DNA from 4 places in the Paenibacillus sp. FSL R5-0713 genome. Region 3 is predicted to be linked to each of the others. Evidence: riboswitches for the same ligand, from Rfam matches in the RefSeq annotation. Region 3 holds a riboswitch; each other region holds the start of a gene.
What was found. A riboswitch is a leader RNA that binds a small molecule or an ion and turns the genes downstream of it on or off. The one in region 3 is predicted to bind cyclic di-AMP.
Positions count from the first base shown of each region.

Region 1: linked by a shared signal. The riboswitch ahead of MKZ12_RS00150 (ubiquitin-like domain-containing protein) and the one ahead of MKZ12_RS10545 (C40 family peptidase) in region 3 are both predicted to bind cyclic di-AMP.
Region 2: linked by a shared signal. The riboswitch ahead of MKZ12_RS00530 (C40 family peptidase) and the one ahead of MKZ12_RS10545 (C40 family peptidase) in region 3 are both predicted to bind cyclic di-AMP.
Region 4: linked by a shared signal. The riboswitch ahead of MKZ12_RS17400 (3D domain-containing protein) and the one ahead of MKZ12_RS10545 (C40 family peptidase) in region 3 are both predicted to bind cyclic di-AMP.

Region 1 covers NZ_CP150229.1:31,327-35,530, forward strand. Annotated here, with positions in the region: gene MKZ12_RS00140 (HD domain-containing protein) at 1-256, shown strand, start outside; gene MKZ12_RS00145 (TatD family hydrolase) at 590-1,360, shown strand; cyclic di-AMP (ydaO/yuaA leader) riboswitch at 1,602-1,855, shown strand; gene MKZ12_RS00150 (ubiquitin-like domain-containing protein) at 2,127-3,311, shown strand; gene rnmV (ribonuclease M5) at 3,467-4,012, shown strand; gene rsmA (16S rRNA (adenine(1518)-N(6)/adenine(1519)-N(6))-dimethyltransferase RsmA) at 4,017-4,204, shown strand, end outside.
Region 2 covers NZ_CP150229.1:107,938-112,141, forward strand. Annotated here, with positions in the region: gene rbsK (ribokinase) at 1-194, shown strand, start outside; gene MKZ12_RS00520 (cytochrome c) at 269-628, opposite strand; gene MKZ12_RS00525 (GNAT family protein) at 779-1,273, opposite strand; gene MKZ12_RS00530 (C40 family peptidase) at 1,627-2,061, opposite strand; cyclic di-AMP (ydaO/yuaA leader) riboswitch at 2,101-2,238, opposite strand; gene MKZ12_RS00535 (hypothetical protein) at 2,484-3,335, opposite strand; gene MKZ12_RS00540 (M1 family metallopeptidase) at 3,346-4,204, opposite strand, start outside.
Region 3 covers NZ_CP150229.1:2,294,273-2,298,476, forward strand. Annotated here, with positions in the region: gene MKZ12_RS10525 (xanthine phosphoribosyltransferase) at 68-649, shown strand; gene MKZ12_RS10530 (hypothetical protein) at 747-1,076, shown strand; gene MKZ12_RS10535 (hypothetical protein) at 1,196-1,414, shown strand; gene MKZ12_RS10540 (carboxymuconolactone decarboxylase family protein) at 1,556-1,885, shown strand; gene MKZ12_RS10545 (C40 family peptidase) at 1,984-2,448, opposite strand; cyclic di-AMP (ydaO/yuaA leader) riboswitch at 2,454-2,585, opposite strand; gene pelA (pectate lyase) at 3,004-3,966, shown strand; tRNA gene MKZ12_RS10555 (tRNA-Leu) at 4,130-4,204, shown strand, end outside.
Region 4 covers NZ_CP150229.1:3,928,586-3,932,789, reverse strand. Annotated here, with positions in the region: gene MKZ12_RS17410 (ABC transporter substrate-binding protein/permease) at 1-1,056, shown strand, start outside; gene MKZ12_RS17405 (amino acid ABC transporter ATP-binding protein) at 1,043-1,765, shown strand; cyclic di-AMP (ydaO/yuaA leader) riboswitch at 1,987-2,183, shown strand; gene MKZ12_RS17400 (3D domain-containing protein) at 2,186-2,857, shown strand; gene MKZ12_RS17395 (polysaccharide deacetylase family protein) at 2,965-3,759, opposite strand; gene MKZ12_RS17390 (hypothetical protein) at 3,914-4,204, shown strand, end outside.

The DNA.
Region 1 (4,204 bases), 2.3 Mb from region 3:
TGATCCCGAATATGATCTTGAAATTGATTTTCCTTCCGATAATCCGTATGATGTTTTTCGTCCGGATGAATCCACGGATAAGCAGATTCTTCTTCTGGATCGACAGGACAATTTACGTGAGTTGTCAGAAGTATCTGACATTGTCCGTTCCATCAGCGGGCTTCACCGGGGGAAACATCATTTGTATTACCCGCAAAACAAGGTGGATGCGATTATTCATGAATTACCGTCACATATACGCCCCTATTTCTTGTAATCGTGTGGGTATAATCCAATGAAGAATTTAGATATCAAAAGACTTTCAAAAAGAGCTATTTTTCATGATACAGTAATCTGCTTTAATGGGGAGTATATGTAGATCGACATAATTTTGTAAATGCAAGTAGGCAAAGTTAGCACAATCAGCAATATGTAGATCAGAATATCCTTATATCTTCTATATATTGTAGTTGTGAAGAAACAAACGTAATGATGTAATATACAGATTGCCCAAAATGTTTTATGTATGAGTCATTGAAAAATTTGAATTTCACCAATTAAATTTTCAAAAGAAGATAGTCGTTATTTCGACATGAAGGGAGATACAGACATGATGCTGTTCGACACACATACACATCTGGATGCACCACAATTCGACGAGGACCGCGAGGACATGATTCAGCGTGCTGTGGATGCAGGAGTTGGTCGCATGATCAACATTGGCTTTAACCGGGAGACAATTCCAACGACAATGAAACTCGCTGAAACGTATGACTTTATATATGCAGCTGTAGGTTGGCATCCCGTAGATGCGATCACAATGCAGGAAGGGGATTTGGAGTGGATTGCATCTTTATGCAAGCATGAAAAAGTGGTGGCAATCGGTGAGATTGGATTGGATTATCACTGGGATACTTCACCGAAGGAAATACAGCATCGCGTATTACGACAACAAATTGCCTTAGCGCGTGAAGTGAACATGCCGATTGTCATCCATAATCGGGATGCACATGAGGATATCATAAGAATTTTGCGTGAAGAGAAGGCGAGTGAAGTTGGTGGTGTGATGCATTCGTTCTCGGGCAGCTGGGAAACAGCAAAAAGTTGTCTCGATATGGGTTTCCATCTCTCCTTCGGAGGACCGATTACATTCAAAAACGCAAAGCAACCCAAAGAGGTGCTGGCGAAGGTTCCGATGGACCGATTTTTCATTGAAACCGATGCTCCGTATTTGACACCTCACCCTTATCGCGGGAAACGAAATGAGACAGCGCATGTACGTCTGGTTGCAGAGGCAGCTGCGGAAATTAAAGGCATTTCGGTGGAGGAAATTGCTGCAATAACCACCAAAAATGCCATGGAACGATTTGGAATTCGTTAAAAAAACGAGCAAATGAGGTGAAAAAGGCAGGTAAGGGGAGTTAATTTGCCCTTTGATCCAAATAAATCAAGAATATTACAATATTTTAACCAAATATTCAGAAAAACGTACTTGATCAACGCTTTACAACATGCATCAAAACAGGATATCATCTTTTCAGTGAATTGTTGTGCGGAAAATTGGACAGATGTTCGGGGGATGAACAAAGGGACACTTTCCGATGAAACAACATTACTTTCATGAATCAGTCTCGCTGAGTCTCCGTTAACGGAGAGCGGGGGAACCAATAGGGCTTAAACATCGGTGTATTTGGCCGATGCGCAACGTTCGCTGACCCAAAAGCAGCGAAGGGAACTGCGAAGCCGTATTTGATTTCTTCTTTGGGTCTCGGGGTGAATTCAAGGGCGTCCGCCATGAGCGGGTGACCCAAGATAGGGCGGCTCTCTTTCGCCCGAACCCGACAGCTAACCTCGCAAGCGGAAAAAGAGAGGCAACCTCGTGCATGAATTTCCGATATTCAAAATCATTCGGAAGCCACGAAAGAGTTCCTCTTACACTCTTTCTTTGGCTTTTTTGTTTTTGAATAAAAGAAATGTTGTCATCATACGGTAGGTATTCAGGAGGATGACATCATGTTGCGAAGATTGATTCATGGTGCAGAACCGATCAGTTGGTCCGATCTGTGTTCTGTAGAAAATTTGGTATAGTCACGTCAAAGACATCATGCGTTACTTTAGACGGCGAGGCTATGAAGGAGGACGGAGAAGTGGGCACATTCCAACCAGAAGAGACCCATGAGTCACGATCATCCAGTAAGTCTTTCGCGTTGCGGTGGAAGCATGAGAACATGCGTCAAATGGCATTGATCGCGATTTTCTCAATTGCGCTTACAATCATGATCTTGTTAGTCGTTTACGGTCAGGCCGGGAAACAAATTTCACTGGTTATTGATGGCAAAGCTCAGGTGGTAGAGACTCGTACAGGAATGCTTCAGGAAATGCTGGAGGAGCAGTCGATCACAGTCAGCCCTCACGACAAGGTATCCATGTCCATGAACGGGGCGATTACAGATGGAGACCGAATCGTTATTGAGCGGGCCGTTCCAGTTAACATTACGGCAGACGGAGACACCAAGACTCTGTATACAACGGATTCATCCGTAGAAGATGCAATTCAAAAATCAGGTATTCAAGTTGAAAGTAATGATAAGGTGTATCCGGCGCTTGGAACTGCGATCAAAGCAGATATGAAGATCCGTGTAGTGCGCGTAACAAAGCGTACAGTGGATGTAGAACAACCAATCGCTTACAAAGTAATTAAAACGGCTGACCCTAGCTTGTACAAAGGGGATAACCGTGTCGTTGTGAACGGCAAAGAAGGCACACTTGTACAGCACATCGAAAAGGTATTTCAGGATGGAGAATTGGTCTCCAAAAAAATGGTCGGCAAATCTGTCGCGAATAATCGTGTAGATAAAGTGATTGCTGTCGGCACCAAAGCAAAACCTGTTGTGAAAAAACCAGAGATTCAGACCGTATCAGCTCAAACTTCAACAACGAAGAAGGCTACAACAACGAACTCGAAGAAAACATCTGCCTCGGGCAGCAAAGTGATTACCGTATCCGGGACTTCTTTTAAATACTCCAAAGTACTTAAGAATGTATCCATGACTGCCTACTCTTCCGAAGAGCCTGGCATTGGAACCAAAACAGCTTCCGGTACTCGTGTAACGGAAGGACGCACCATTGCGGTTGATCCCAAAGTCATTCCAATTGGCTGGTGGGTATATATCGAAGGTCTGGGATTCCGTCGTGCGGAAGATACAGGCGGTGCCATTAAAGGCAACAAAATTGACGTATATTATGACAGTGTGAAGCATGCCCTGAATTTTGGACGCAAGAAAGGCAAGACGGTCTACGTGATCGGTCCGGTGAAGCCGGAAGCGAACTAAAATCGTTTTACTTTGAAATGGGAATGCTATAAAATAGTTGCATGAATAATTCATGCGGAATATGCGGCGGAGGGGTCTGAATTCAGTCTCCCCCGCCGTTTGGCAGAGAAGAGGATATTCCTCTTCTTTTTGCGTTAGAAAGGAAGAAATGGAACATGATAAAAGAAGTCATTGTGGTGGAAGGCCGTGATGATACGGTAGCCATCCGTCGGGCCGTGGAAGCCGATACCATAGAAACAGGTGGATCAGCCATTAACCAACGCATTCTGAAGCGGATTGCGCTTGCTCAGGAGAGACGGGGAGTCATTGTACTGACAGATCCGGATCATGCCGGCGAACGCATTCGTAAAATCATTGCGAATAAGGTGCCTGGCTGCAAACATGCTTTCATTCCGGAAGCCGATGCCACACGCAAAGGGGATATTGGGGTGGAGAATGCCTCACCGGAGGCGATCCGTCATGCTCTTGCACGCGTACATACTTCATACGAAGGCGCTCCTAGCCTGATCGATTGGGAGGACCTGATCGCGGCAGGACTTATTGTGCATCCGCAGGCTGCTGCACGTCGCATGGAGATGGGCAATCTGCTGGGTATCGGATATTGTAACGGTAAGCAGTTCCACAAACGTCTCGGTGTATTTCAGATTACACGGGAAGAGTTCTCTACAGCATTAGCGCAAATTGAACGTGAAGGATTGTGAGCATATGAAGGATATGGAAGAGACGATAGAAATTGCAACGCCCAAGCGAACCAAAGAAATTATTCAAAGACACGGATTCTCATTTAAGAAAAGTCTAGGTCAGAACTTTTTGATCGATCAAAATATACTGAACAAAATTGTTAATGCAGCCGATTTGGACGAGTCCAAGGGCGCTTTAGAGATCGGACCGGG
Region 2 (4,204 bases), 2.2 Mb from region 3:
ATACGACCGGCGCTGGCGATTGCTTCAACGGCGCGTTGGCGGTAGCCCTCGCGCGCGGTGAGACGTTGGACGCGGCCGTAGGCTTTGCCATGGGTGCGGCCGCGTTATCCGTGACGAAGCTCGGCGCCCAGTCCGGGATGCCGTCCGCACGTGAAGTGGAGGCCTTTCTGGCCGAGCATGCGGCAGATGCCTAATCAATAGCATAACAAAGAGGCTCTTATTCTCCCAAAAGGGGATTAAGGGCCTCTTTGTTATGTGTGTGCAGAGATTACTTCTTCTCTGACAGCCACATGGCGATATTGGCAATCTCTTCATCCTGCAGTTTGCCCTTGAAGGAAGGCATACCGCCACCTTTACCTTTGACAATCGTAGTGTAGATCTTCTCCAGATCATCCTGGCTGCCGATGTTTGCTAGAGCAGGTCCTACGCCACCCTGAAGCTGATCCCCGTGACAGGAGATACAATTGGCTTTGACCAGTGCTTCAGCCTGTCCGGCATCCAATGTGACTTCCGGCATGGTAGGCTTGGCTTCTTCAGCCACTTCTTCTTTCCCTGGAAGCGTAAACATTAAAACAATAGCTAAAGCGCATGCTGCAAAAAATACTCCGCTCATGATCCATTTGTGCATCCCTTATGTCCCCTCCAGAATGAAAGATCATCTAACCTGAAACTATCCATATCATTATAACGGAACCTGTACTGACATCATAGCATTTTGTGGGAAATTTTTGAACTAATCACATAACAAGGCGCAAATTTGGTTGTTTTGCAATGGATTTTAATCACGAGGCCCTTCATAAACCATACAGTGAAAGGGCTTCAAGCCGCTTGGGGTCTGTCGTTCGTATGTATCCTGGGTGACAAATCCACTCTTTAGATAGACTTGAATGGCACGAGCATTCCAAGTGAGCACTTCCAGATCGATCTCATTCATCGGATTTCGGCGAATGGCTTCCTGTACAATGGCCGTGACAAAAGCTGTCCCTTGCCCCTGACCACACAGCTCTGGATGCATGCCGAGGCCAATCCGGGTTACCCCTTGAAGTGGGAAGTATTGAGCAAATCCACATATACGATCGTTCTGATCCAGGACAATCGCATATTGCTCCTGCCGCAGCTGTGCATCTCCGAATTCCACTTCCAGCGCTTTCATCTGCTCCCAGGGGAGCCAGCTGTAGATATTGTAAGGCGGATCATACTGCCAACTGCAGATGAGCTCCGCATGTTCTTCTCGCATGGGTACAACGTGAAACGTTACGGGGGCTTCCTTCATACACCTGCATGCTCCTTTCCTTGAAACAGAACTCTCTGTCCACTCTACAAAAGAGATATTCATTTAGCAAGTCTCTCTTACCAGAAAAAATATGAAACAAAAGTTCCGGTAATTCCGTTTATATTATAACAGGATGGGTAAAAACATCATAAGGGCACGGACGAACGAGGACAAAATGAGCCTGTTGATGTTGTAGGATAGCCCCGAGCGTAACTTGCAATATGAATCAGGATGGAAGCACAAAAAAACCGCCGGATACATTCCTGCGGAGAATGTACCGGGCGGTTCTGTTATGCTTCTTGCTTCGTTACAGTATGGTTCATGGTTACAGTATCATGTTGCTCAGCTTGTCCCTAGTCAAGGGCCAGTGATTCATACGCGTCCGTGCTCATAATCCGTTTAGCGCCAACATAACGATTGGCCCAATAGCTTTCACTCAATGCACTGATCGTAACACCTTTGGAAGAAGAAGAGTGTGCGAACTTTCCATCCCCTACAAAGATTCCTACATGGGATACGCCTTTACCTGTAGTATTAAAGAATACCAGATCGCCAGCTCTCATTTCCATGCGGGATACGGAATCGCCCATGTCGAATTGGGAACTGGATTGGCGTGCCAAATCAATACCCAATTTGTCGAATACATACCGTGTAAATCCGGAGCAGTCAAAGCCGTTAAGCGTTGTTCCCCCACTTTTGTATGTAGTTCCCATTGCTGAATCAATTACTTTATCCATTTTTGAATCTGCGAATGCGCTACCTGCACCAAGCGATAATGCGAATGTGATGCTAAGTACAGCTGCGGTTAATTTCTTCTTGAACAAGAGATATTCCCCTTCCAACGCCTGCGAGGTTAGCTTAAGGATTCGGTTGAAGGTCCCCTATGATCCCTCTGTAGCAAGATCAATTCACCCATAACTGGTTCCCCCGCTTCCCAGGTGCCAGGAATTTGGCTATGCTAGTTATGCACCTGCGAAATCAAGAAATGACGATTTAATTTTAAGTAGTTACAAATATGAATGTAAAGATTACAAAGTTGTTACTAAAAACTCACTGCGATTATTGTAACAGAGGAGTACGTCTTTGGCAACGTTTAGCAACAAAATTAGCAAAAAAAACCTCGACCTTTGACGGGGAAAGGTTGAGGTTTGCCTATTTATAAGTACATAGCAGGCCATGAGTTTAACATGTGATGGTAACAATTTTTAAACTAAATGCTCTCACCTTTGGATACTTTGGACTGCCACAATCGGAAATGGCTGCATATTTTCCACAGACTCAATAGACATCTGGCAAGTGGATACGTCTGTTGTAGTATAAGTCCGGTAAGTCCCGTTAATAACCATGAGGCTGAAGTGAATGCCCCAAAGACGAGTAAGTGGACTCCGCCCAGCAGGAGAGCAATGCCGATAACGGCGATGAGATGACGCAGTGCAATCCAGAGTGCTTTGAGGGTGCCGTGAGCCCCGCCTTCTCCTTCTGGTGCCGACACACCGAACTGCATGTAGAGCATGACATGGTGGATGACCCATCCATATACAATCCAGGCAGCAACATAAGGTATACCAGGCAAAAGTAATTGAAGGGAATGAAATCCGTCCATGAGGATCGAGTAGAGCTTCGGTATGAGCCAGTAGGCGGGCAGAAGTATCAATAATGTACGTATGGTGTGCAGCAGCAGCATCGGTTTCCACAGTTTTTTGATTCCACGGACGAATGGGATGCGCTCTTCTGTAGAATTAAAGTGCTGAAGTGAGTAGAGCAGTCCTGCCTGAATAAGGGGGCTGATCAACATGCGAACCAGCAGCATGCCCCCCAGAATCCATAGATAACGATGAACCTCCGGATGGGTAGATAGGTTAAGTTGGCTTTCCATTTTGAACAAAAGTGTACTCAGTTCCCCGGCATCAGAATCTGGATAGCGCAGGAGGAGTGGGATGACTGCCGATTGTACCATTCGATAGAAGAAATATCCCCAAATGAGTTGATAAAGAAATAAGAGTGCCGCAATGAACATATGCTGACGGACGAGAAACCAGCCTTCACGTATTTTCGCTTTCACCGTATCCACCTCACCATGACAGACCTCCGAATATGGCTTCTATTAGTTTGGTTACACTCATGCTCCAGCGGGACTTCGTCTGCTCATCCAGTCCGGATTTTAGGAAATTGTTCATATGGCGGTTCTCCAGCACGATCGTGTACAGGGGATCGGTCATGGCCCAGGCTACGGGGGATGTGTGCGTTAATTTATAGGTAATTCGATCTTCTATGCCATCCCATTGCTTGGTGAGGGTATGTCCGTCTTCAAAAGCAATGCGAACAGGAACGGCGTTGTAATCACTGCCTTTTTTGACGATCGTCACGGATGACTCGTACCATGTTTGACCGTCTTTCTGTACAGGCGTAACACGAATCTTCTCTACAGCAAAGTCAGCCATTCCATTACCGTAGACGTATTGGTCAAAATAATCAGACCAGGACGTGCGGGTCACTTGTTCCACAACGTTCTGAAAATCTGCCGAAGTGGGATGTTTGAAGCGGTACTTCTTCACATAGGTAGAGAGAATGCGTTCCATCTTTTTTGTGCCGACTTGATGTTCAATACCAAGCAATACAAGCTTGCCACGTGTGTAGACATTGGCTGCATACTCATTCTGTGAATCGAACTTCCAGGATTCTTGTGTTAAGGATGAAGGAGACGTAATCAGGCCCGATTGTACCGGCAGATTCGGAATCAATCCGTATTCCTGCTCCATCAATTTGTCTTCTGCATAAGAGGTGAACCCCTCATCCAGCCAGGCTTCCTCGAATTCGTTGCTGGCAACCATGCCGTAGAAGTACTGGTGTCCGATCTCGTGGACTACGGTACGTTCCAGGTCATAACCTGGAGTAGTGTCATCGGCTCCAAAGGCCGTTACCAGCGTAGGG
Region 3 (4,204 bases):
TTCGCTTGAACTTATAGATAGATATATGATACTTTTACCTCATAGGATAGGCTTGGGAGGTCAAATCATGGAATTATTGAAACAACGAATTTTACAAGAGGGTGTTGTCATCTCGGATCAAGTATTGAAGCTGGATGGTCTGTTGAACCACCAGATTGATCCTGCATTAACGATGGAGATGGGGCGTGAATTCGCTGCCCGTTTTCGTGAAAGTGGAGTGACCCGTGTAATCACAGTAGAATCCTCAGGGATTCCGGTTGCGTTTGCCGCGGCCTATGAACTTGGGGTGCCACTTGTATTCGCCCGTCGCAAAAAAACACTTCTAGCTGATCCTGATGCTTACTGTGAACGCGTACCGTCCTTTACCAAAGGAATTGTAACTGACATTATGGTATCTCGCGAGTTTATTCATGAGAATGACCGTATTTTGTTCATTGATGATATTATTGCCAATGGAGATGCCGCTCGTGGCGTCATCAAAATCATTGAGCGTTCCGGTGCGGAACTCGTCGGATTCGGTGTTGTGGTAGAGAAATGTTTCCAGGCAGGGGCACGAACGATTCGTGAACAGGGGATTCCGGTGGAAGCCTTGGTACGCATTCGTTCCCTGAACGATGGGACGGTACAATTTGACGATAACGAAATGTGACATTTTAAAGGAATAGGGCCTATTTTTTGAACTATGCCTTTGCATGGCCGCTAATTTCATTTATAATGGGGTTATGTTAGGGAGAGGAGGCAACACCATGGGGAACCAACCGGCAACAGAACAATTCTTTAATGATAAGCTGGCGGAATCGAAAGTTCATTTTGAACGTGCCCTGGATTGTAAACATACGGAATTCGATGACCTTTATCCCTATATGATTGAACATCCTCAATTTTTCTGGTACAAACGCTATGTTGCCTGGTCAGAATTACTGACGATTGTAGGCTTATGCGAAGAGTTGTCCTTCTCTTGGAAAGAACAATTTACACCGCATCAAGTGGAGTACCTTGAAGAACGTGTGATGTCCGCCAAAGTGCTTGATTTTTGGTTCGAGAAGAACGACAGCAAAGAGCACGCGCAGCGGTAACTTTCAGTCGGGACATAATTTCGAATGACATGACAGTCCAATACAGTCACGTGAGACCTAAATGACTTTTCATTTAGGTCTCTTTTTGTAAATAAATTTGGAATATAGGAGCCATGAACATGATTAGTGATACAGAATTGGACGCCCTGCGTCTGTCAGGTGAGAAAGTCAGAGTAGTACGGGACGAGCTCGAATCGAACGATGTAACCGGGATTGTCGTTGCCTGGGATGGCGAGCAGGTACTTATCCGTCGTCAGAATCGACGTGTCGTCAAGTTGGATCGTGGTTACCGCTATCAGTTGTTCAGCGAACCCCGGCAAAGTCCACTTGGTGAGTAACAACGATCATTATGTCAGAAGTATGAGCGTACAAATGTTTGGAATTACCATGATTTCTTGGCATAATTGACTCACTCGGGAGAGAAGATAGGTACAGTGAAGAAATTCTGTAACTATAGCCGAGAGGGTGTGCTGCAAGACATGACATTGATGAATGATAAAGTTCATGCCTACAAGGATCAGATTGGAGCATTAAGTGATGTGCTGCCAGGTGTGGTGAAGTCGTATCATGAGTTTACCGGAGAATGCTTCCAACCTGGGGCGATTGATGCGAAGACCAAACAGCTCATCGCGCTTGGTATTGGCTTGTTCGCCAACAATGAGGTATGTACCTTCTATCATGTAGAAGAAGCACGTGCCAAGGGCGCTACAGATCAGGAGATTATGGAGACCGTTGCTGTGGCTGGAGCTGTAGGAGGCGGACATGCCCTGTCCCAGGGCGCGATGCGAGTGCAGAAGGCGCTGCATTAAGTGTAGATGGAGGTAGTCCAAGGACTGTCCTCCTAAAGAGGAAATCAAACAAAAGAGGAGGTTCCGGTTGATCCGGAGCCTCCTCTTTGATATTATCCCTACATTTTCCCTAACATTTTATCGTACATAAACTGTCCAGTTACCCGACGTGCTGTTACGTAACGATCATTGAAATAAGGATTGCTCATTTTGGTGATGCTTACCCCTTTGCTGCTGGATGCATGTGCAAATTGTCCGCCGCCGATATAAACACCTGTATGTGAAATGCCTTTGCCTGTTGTGTTAAAGAACACCAGATCACCTGTCCGAACATTGCTCTTGGCTACTGGAGTACCTGCTTTGGCTTGCTGTTGCGAAGTACGTGGCAATTCAATGCTGTATTTATTGAAAATATATCTCATAAACCCGGAACAGTCGAACCCGGCCAGAGTCGTGCCACCCCACTTGTAAGGAATACCTGTCATGTTGTTCACTACGGAGTTAATACTGCTTGCCTCTGTGCTTGTTGCCCCGGATGTAAATAGTACAGCCGCTCCAAAAATGGAGATAATCAGTTTTTTCAAAATCAATGTTCTCCCTTCGATGCCTACGGAGTTAGCTAAGGGTTCGGTAGAAGGTTCCCTATATTTCCTATGTATAAGAATAATTCACCCAAAATGGTTCCCCCGTTTTCAAACCTGAAACTCGGCAATGAATAATTAAGTTTTTGTAACTATTTGAAACTATATTGCATAAATGCGTAATTGTCAAACCCTTTTAAACCCCTTCGTAATACCTCAATGTTAGCGGAATTAACGATTTTATATGAAAGAAGGCGTCAAGTTTGGGTATCATTGATGACAAAAACGTCATTATTGATTCGTTTGAGACGAAATTGGATAAATAAATAAGTTTGTCATGAGTTAAAAGAACTATCCGTTATGTAGAATTTGAGAGATTATATTCATTAAGTTGCATATATTGACAATAATTGATTTTTTGCATATCATCTGATTATCCAATCCACATATTGGATAAAAATAGATTTTATTATGTTATATATTTAAATTAAGGAGGTTTAAGGACGGGCGTTATAGGTAAGGTAGAATTGTGGATGTTATTACAATGAACATGGGAGAGTGTTACATTTGAAAGCAAAGAAAATAATTACTTTTGTCCTGGCATGCGCTATGGTGTTCTCAACAGTTGGAATCGCAGTTCTCCCTGTAGGGACGGTATCTGCTGCTGATGCATCGGGTACTACAGCGAGTATTTCAGATATTTTGAAGAACCAACTGCCGGATGGAGGTTGGAGAAAAGATTATAAACAAACAAGTGGAGAGTGGGCGAAGTCCACGATTGACAACAAGGCTACATATTCAGAAATTAGAAGATTGGCGAAGGAATTTAAAAAGACGAATGATCCACGCTACTCCACAGCTGCAATTAAAGGAATCAACTTTTTGATCAATATGCAGTATTCAAACGGCGGATGGCCACAAGTCTACCAAAGCTCTGGATATCACAAGCATATTACCTACAATGATGATGCAATGATTAATGTAATGATCATGCTCGATGAAGTAGCAACACGCAAAGGTGATTTCTCATTTATCGACAGTACACTTGCTAATCGCAGTAAAAATTCAGTTGCCAAAGGTGTGGAGGCGATTCTGAATACTCAGGTCGTCTCAGGCGGGAAGCTTACAGCATGGGGACAACAACATGATTCCAGTTCCCTTAAACCAGCGAGCGCAAGAATCTACGAAGTACCATCGCTGACAGCTGGAGAGAGTGTAACGATTGTTAAATTTCTGAAAACAAGGCCTGCTACCGCTAAAATTACCGCATCCATTAAAGGAGCAGAGGACTGGTTTAACAAGGTGAAAATTACGGGTTACAAGTATGAAAGGGCAAATGGTGATAGCAAGATTATCGCTGATTCCAAAGCAGCACCGATCTGGGCACGCTTCTATGAAATAGGAACGGATAGACCCATTTTCATTGGACGAGACGGGGTAGTTAAATACAAATTGAGTGACATTGATAAAGAAAGAAGAGGCGGTTATGCCTGGTATGGCAATTGGCCTTCCAAGCTGTAGTATGACTCCTTTTTGATGAACCAAATGATTAGTTGAAGGTAAAGCCCGAATGGACAAGCATGTCTGGTTCGGGCTTTCATGTTATTATTTTCAGTGTTGACATGATAGATTGGGCATGATATATTATTTCTTGTCGCCGAGATTAATCACGGAGATATAATATGCGGTCGTGGCGGAATTGGCAGACGCGCACGGTTCAGGTCCGTGTGGGCTAACCCCCCGTGGAGGTTCGAGTCCT
Region 4 (4,204 bases), 1.6 Mb from region 3:
AAAGACAAATATCCAACCATGACCGAACTTGAAAATGCGAAGATTGGCGTTCAGAAAGGCTCCATTCAGGAAACGATCGGACAGAGTATTCCAGGAGCGAAGCTTACTGCGCTTGATAAAATCTCGGATATCGTGCTTCAACTGCAAACCAAACGTATTGACGCGGCAATCGTAGAAGATACCGTGGCTGCAGGTTATCTGGACGATATCATTGGACTTGCTGCTGCTGTTCCGGACGAAGAGCAAGCAGAAGCGGCAATCGGGATTCGTAAAGGCAATACCGAGCTGCTAGCAGCCGTAAATGGAACACTGGAGCGATTGAAAAGCGAAGATAAAATCAATCAGATGGTGACGGACGCCAGCCTCATGATGGCGGACAAAGCAAACAAATCACAAAATATTTTCCAAGTATTCTGGCAGTACAAAAGTTTCTATGCTACAGGTATAGGCTACACACTTCTGTTGTCTGCACTTGGGGTTATCTTCGGGGTAATTATTGGATTGATCATCTGTTTGTTCCGTTTGCATGACGCTGCAATTTTGCGGTGGATCGGTACTGCTTACGTTGAAGTGATCCGTGGTACACCAATGCTGGTACAATTAATGATCATTTACTATGGTTTTTCCCTAAGCTTTGGCATTAACTTCACTGCACTTCAGGCAGGTATCATTACACTTTCAATTAATAGTGGTGCTTATCTGGCAGAGATTTTCCGTGCAGGTATTCAAGGTGTGGATCGGGGTCAGTTGGAAGCAGCTCGTTCCCTGGGAATGGGTAGAGGGGCAGCAATGCGTTATATTATTTTACCGCAAGCCTTCAAAGCTGTATTACCGGCGATCGGTAATGAATTCATAACCATCATCAAAGAATCCTCCATTATCTCCGTTATCGGTATGGTGGACATTATGTATCAGGCAAGTGTGGTCAAAAACATTACGTACCAAGGCTTGAGTCCATTTTTGATTGCAGCAGCCATCTACTTTGTAATGACGTTCATTTTGTCCAAGCTGCTGGGACGACTGGAAAGGAAGTTGAGTGCAAGTGATAGACGTTAGACAATTACACAAATCTTATGGAAATAACGATGTGCTTAAGGGCATTAACGTGACGATTGGCAAAGGTGAGGTTGTCGTGGTCATCGGTCCTTCCGGTTCGGGGAAAAGTACATTCTTGCGTTGTCTGAACCTGCTGGAACAACCTACCTCGGGAGAGATTGATTTTGAAGGCGTGTCAATCACAGACCCCAAGCACAACATTAACGCAACTCGTGAGAAAATGGGAATGGTGTTTCAGCATTTCAACCTGTTCCCACACAAAACGGTAGAACAAAACATCACAATCGCTCCGATCAAAGTAAAGAAACAATCCACGCTGGAAGCGGAAAAAATTGCTGCTGATCTGCTTAACACCGTGGGCTTGTACGATAAAAAAGATGTATTCCCGAATCAGCTGTCCGGTGGACAGAAGCAGCGGATCGCCATTGCTAGAGCACTGGCCATGCAGCCGCATGTCATGCTGTTTGACGAGCCTACCTCGGCACTGGACCCCGAGATGGTCGGCGAAGTGCTGGATGTCATGAAACGTCTTGCAGAAGGTGGGATGACCATGGTCATCGTAACGCATGAGATGGGGTTTGCACGTGAAGTGGGAGACCGTATCCTGTTCATGGATGGCGGGGTTATTGTGGAAGAGGGAACACCTGATGAGGTGTTTGGAGCACCGAAAAATTCACGTACACGTGACTTCCTTGCGAAAGTACTCTAAATGAATTGATTAAATAGCGTTACTGACTTCGAGTCGGTAACGCTATTTTTTTGTTGAAAATAATTACATATGGGATTCAAAAAGTAACTATTCTGTTACCAAATATATAGCGGATATCTGGCCCAAACACTTTTAGTGTATTCAATATTCTTACACGTGCTTATACATGTTGAATCCATTTGGTAAGAATTACTACAAGTTCAGGTTACAAAATTGTGATATATTGAACTCTGCCGAAACTTCCGGACAGGGAGTGCGGGGGATGTAACGATGCAGATAGTGCAGGGGGAAGATCTACAGCACACTGCTTGGGGTGAATTAGGGGTACATATCGTTTCAAATGTAATGATGGACCTATAGGGTGGGCTCCTCATCCGAATCCGACAACTAACTTCGCAGGCACAATGAGGGAGGAAGACCATGATTAACAAGAAACGTATAGCCAAAACAGCAGTAGCATTAATGACAACAGCAATGCTCATACAAGCCGTTCCGGCTCACGCCGATTCAGTTCATGTGGCCAAAGAGGGAGATACCTTCTACACCTTATCGAAACAATACGGAGTATCAATGAACACATTAGTTAAAGCAAACAATGACATTTCGCCTTACAACATTTATGGTGGTTTGAAAATTACGATTCCCGGTAAGGCAAACAATGTAGCAGCCGCGGCGACGGAGAGCAAGACCCAAGCCAAAACGGTTACCACAGCAAGCTTGGACGTTAACACAGATAACAAAGTGGTTCAAGCGTGGGGTAAAACATTTGATTACAGTAAAACTGTGAACGTGAAAGCAACAGCGTACTCTGCAGATCCGTCTGAAAATGGAGGATGGGGTGCCGTCGATTATTTCGGAAATGACCTTGAACTGGGTACGATTGCAGTAGATCCTAGTGTCATTCCACTTGGAACCAAAGTACTGGTAACGGGTCACAGCCATCCAGGCTTGCCAAAACAGGCTTTTGTGGCTACAGCACGTGATGTGGGCGGTGCAATCAAGGGTCACCGGATTGATATCTTTATCCCTGGTAGCAAACAATCGGTAAGCACATTTGGTTTTCAGGATATCGAGTTGTACATTCTGAAGTAGAGCGTAAATTACATTTAAACTGAATTCAAACAGGGTGTCTGCCAGTCGCTAACTTGCGATTGAACAGCACCCTTTTAATATTTCCATGATTACCTAACACGGTTATTCTATTCTTTCGCCTTCGGTAATCCCAGCATTTCGTCCAAGGTGACCAGTTCATATCCCCGGTTACGCAGTTCCTCAATAATTTCAGGCAAAGCCTCAATCGTGCCATTCAGATTCGATCCAACACCGCCTCCTGCATGTTGTAGAACGATGGAGCCAGGTTTTACAGCAGACAGGATGTTATCTTTCACCTTTTCCTTGGAAAGACCTTTCCAGTCCAGAGAGTCAACGTTCCAGTTCACAATACTATAATGTTGTCTGGCAGCCCATTGCAGCTGTTCTTCATTAATGTCTCCATACGGAGGTCGAATCATCTTGGGCGTATATCCCGCCAAATGGCGAATGATATCCCCGGTATGTAAAATTTGTTTGCGGAAGGCATTCATCGACAGCTTACTGAACTCCGGATGATTGTAGCTGTGATTGCCAACGATGTGCCCTTCCTTAACAATCCTTTTTACCAAATCGGGGTGCTTCTCAGCACGACTACCAACGATGAAAAACGTAGCTCTGACTTTATACTTTTTCAACAGATCCAACACCTGCGGAGTAAACCGTGGATCGGGCACATCATCAAATGTCAACGCAACCTGCTTGGTTGAAGGACCATTAGTTTTGAACGTATCGGCATATTTCTGACGTAACTGTCCCAATGTTAATTGTTCTTCTTCCACGGAATCAGTATTGGATACCGATTCACTTGGCGGGTCTGAAGCATCCCGTGATGAAGCTGGTGGTGCTTGATATCCGCCGAGAAAAACAACGATAACCATCAGCATAATGAGGCGTACGCGCATAATAACAGCCTCCTTTTCCAAAATGACGTTCTCTATGGTATGCCCGTGGACTTGAGAAAATATGCGCAGTGTGAGAAGTTTCATTGCTGATTTAACTCATGACAGCCATAATTCCTCCATATATAACATATAGAAAAGGAGCGGTGGAATAGCCATGAGTACATATGATTTGAAATCGATACGTTTACAGGTGATTGAAGCAGGAGAGGATAAGGTTTTTCTCGTTACTGGAGGAAAAGCTCATATTGGCGCTGTAGCCACGTTCTATGTGGAAGATGAGCGGGTCAGCGGCACGACAGTCCATATTCCGGGACATAAGGAACAAGAACTGTGTGAGCGGCTTGCCCGAAAGGCTGCCCAACAATTAAAAATGACCGTTACGGTAATTATGGGTATCCATTTTGATTCCATTACACGGATGCAGATCGATGAAATCGTGCAGACT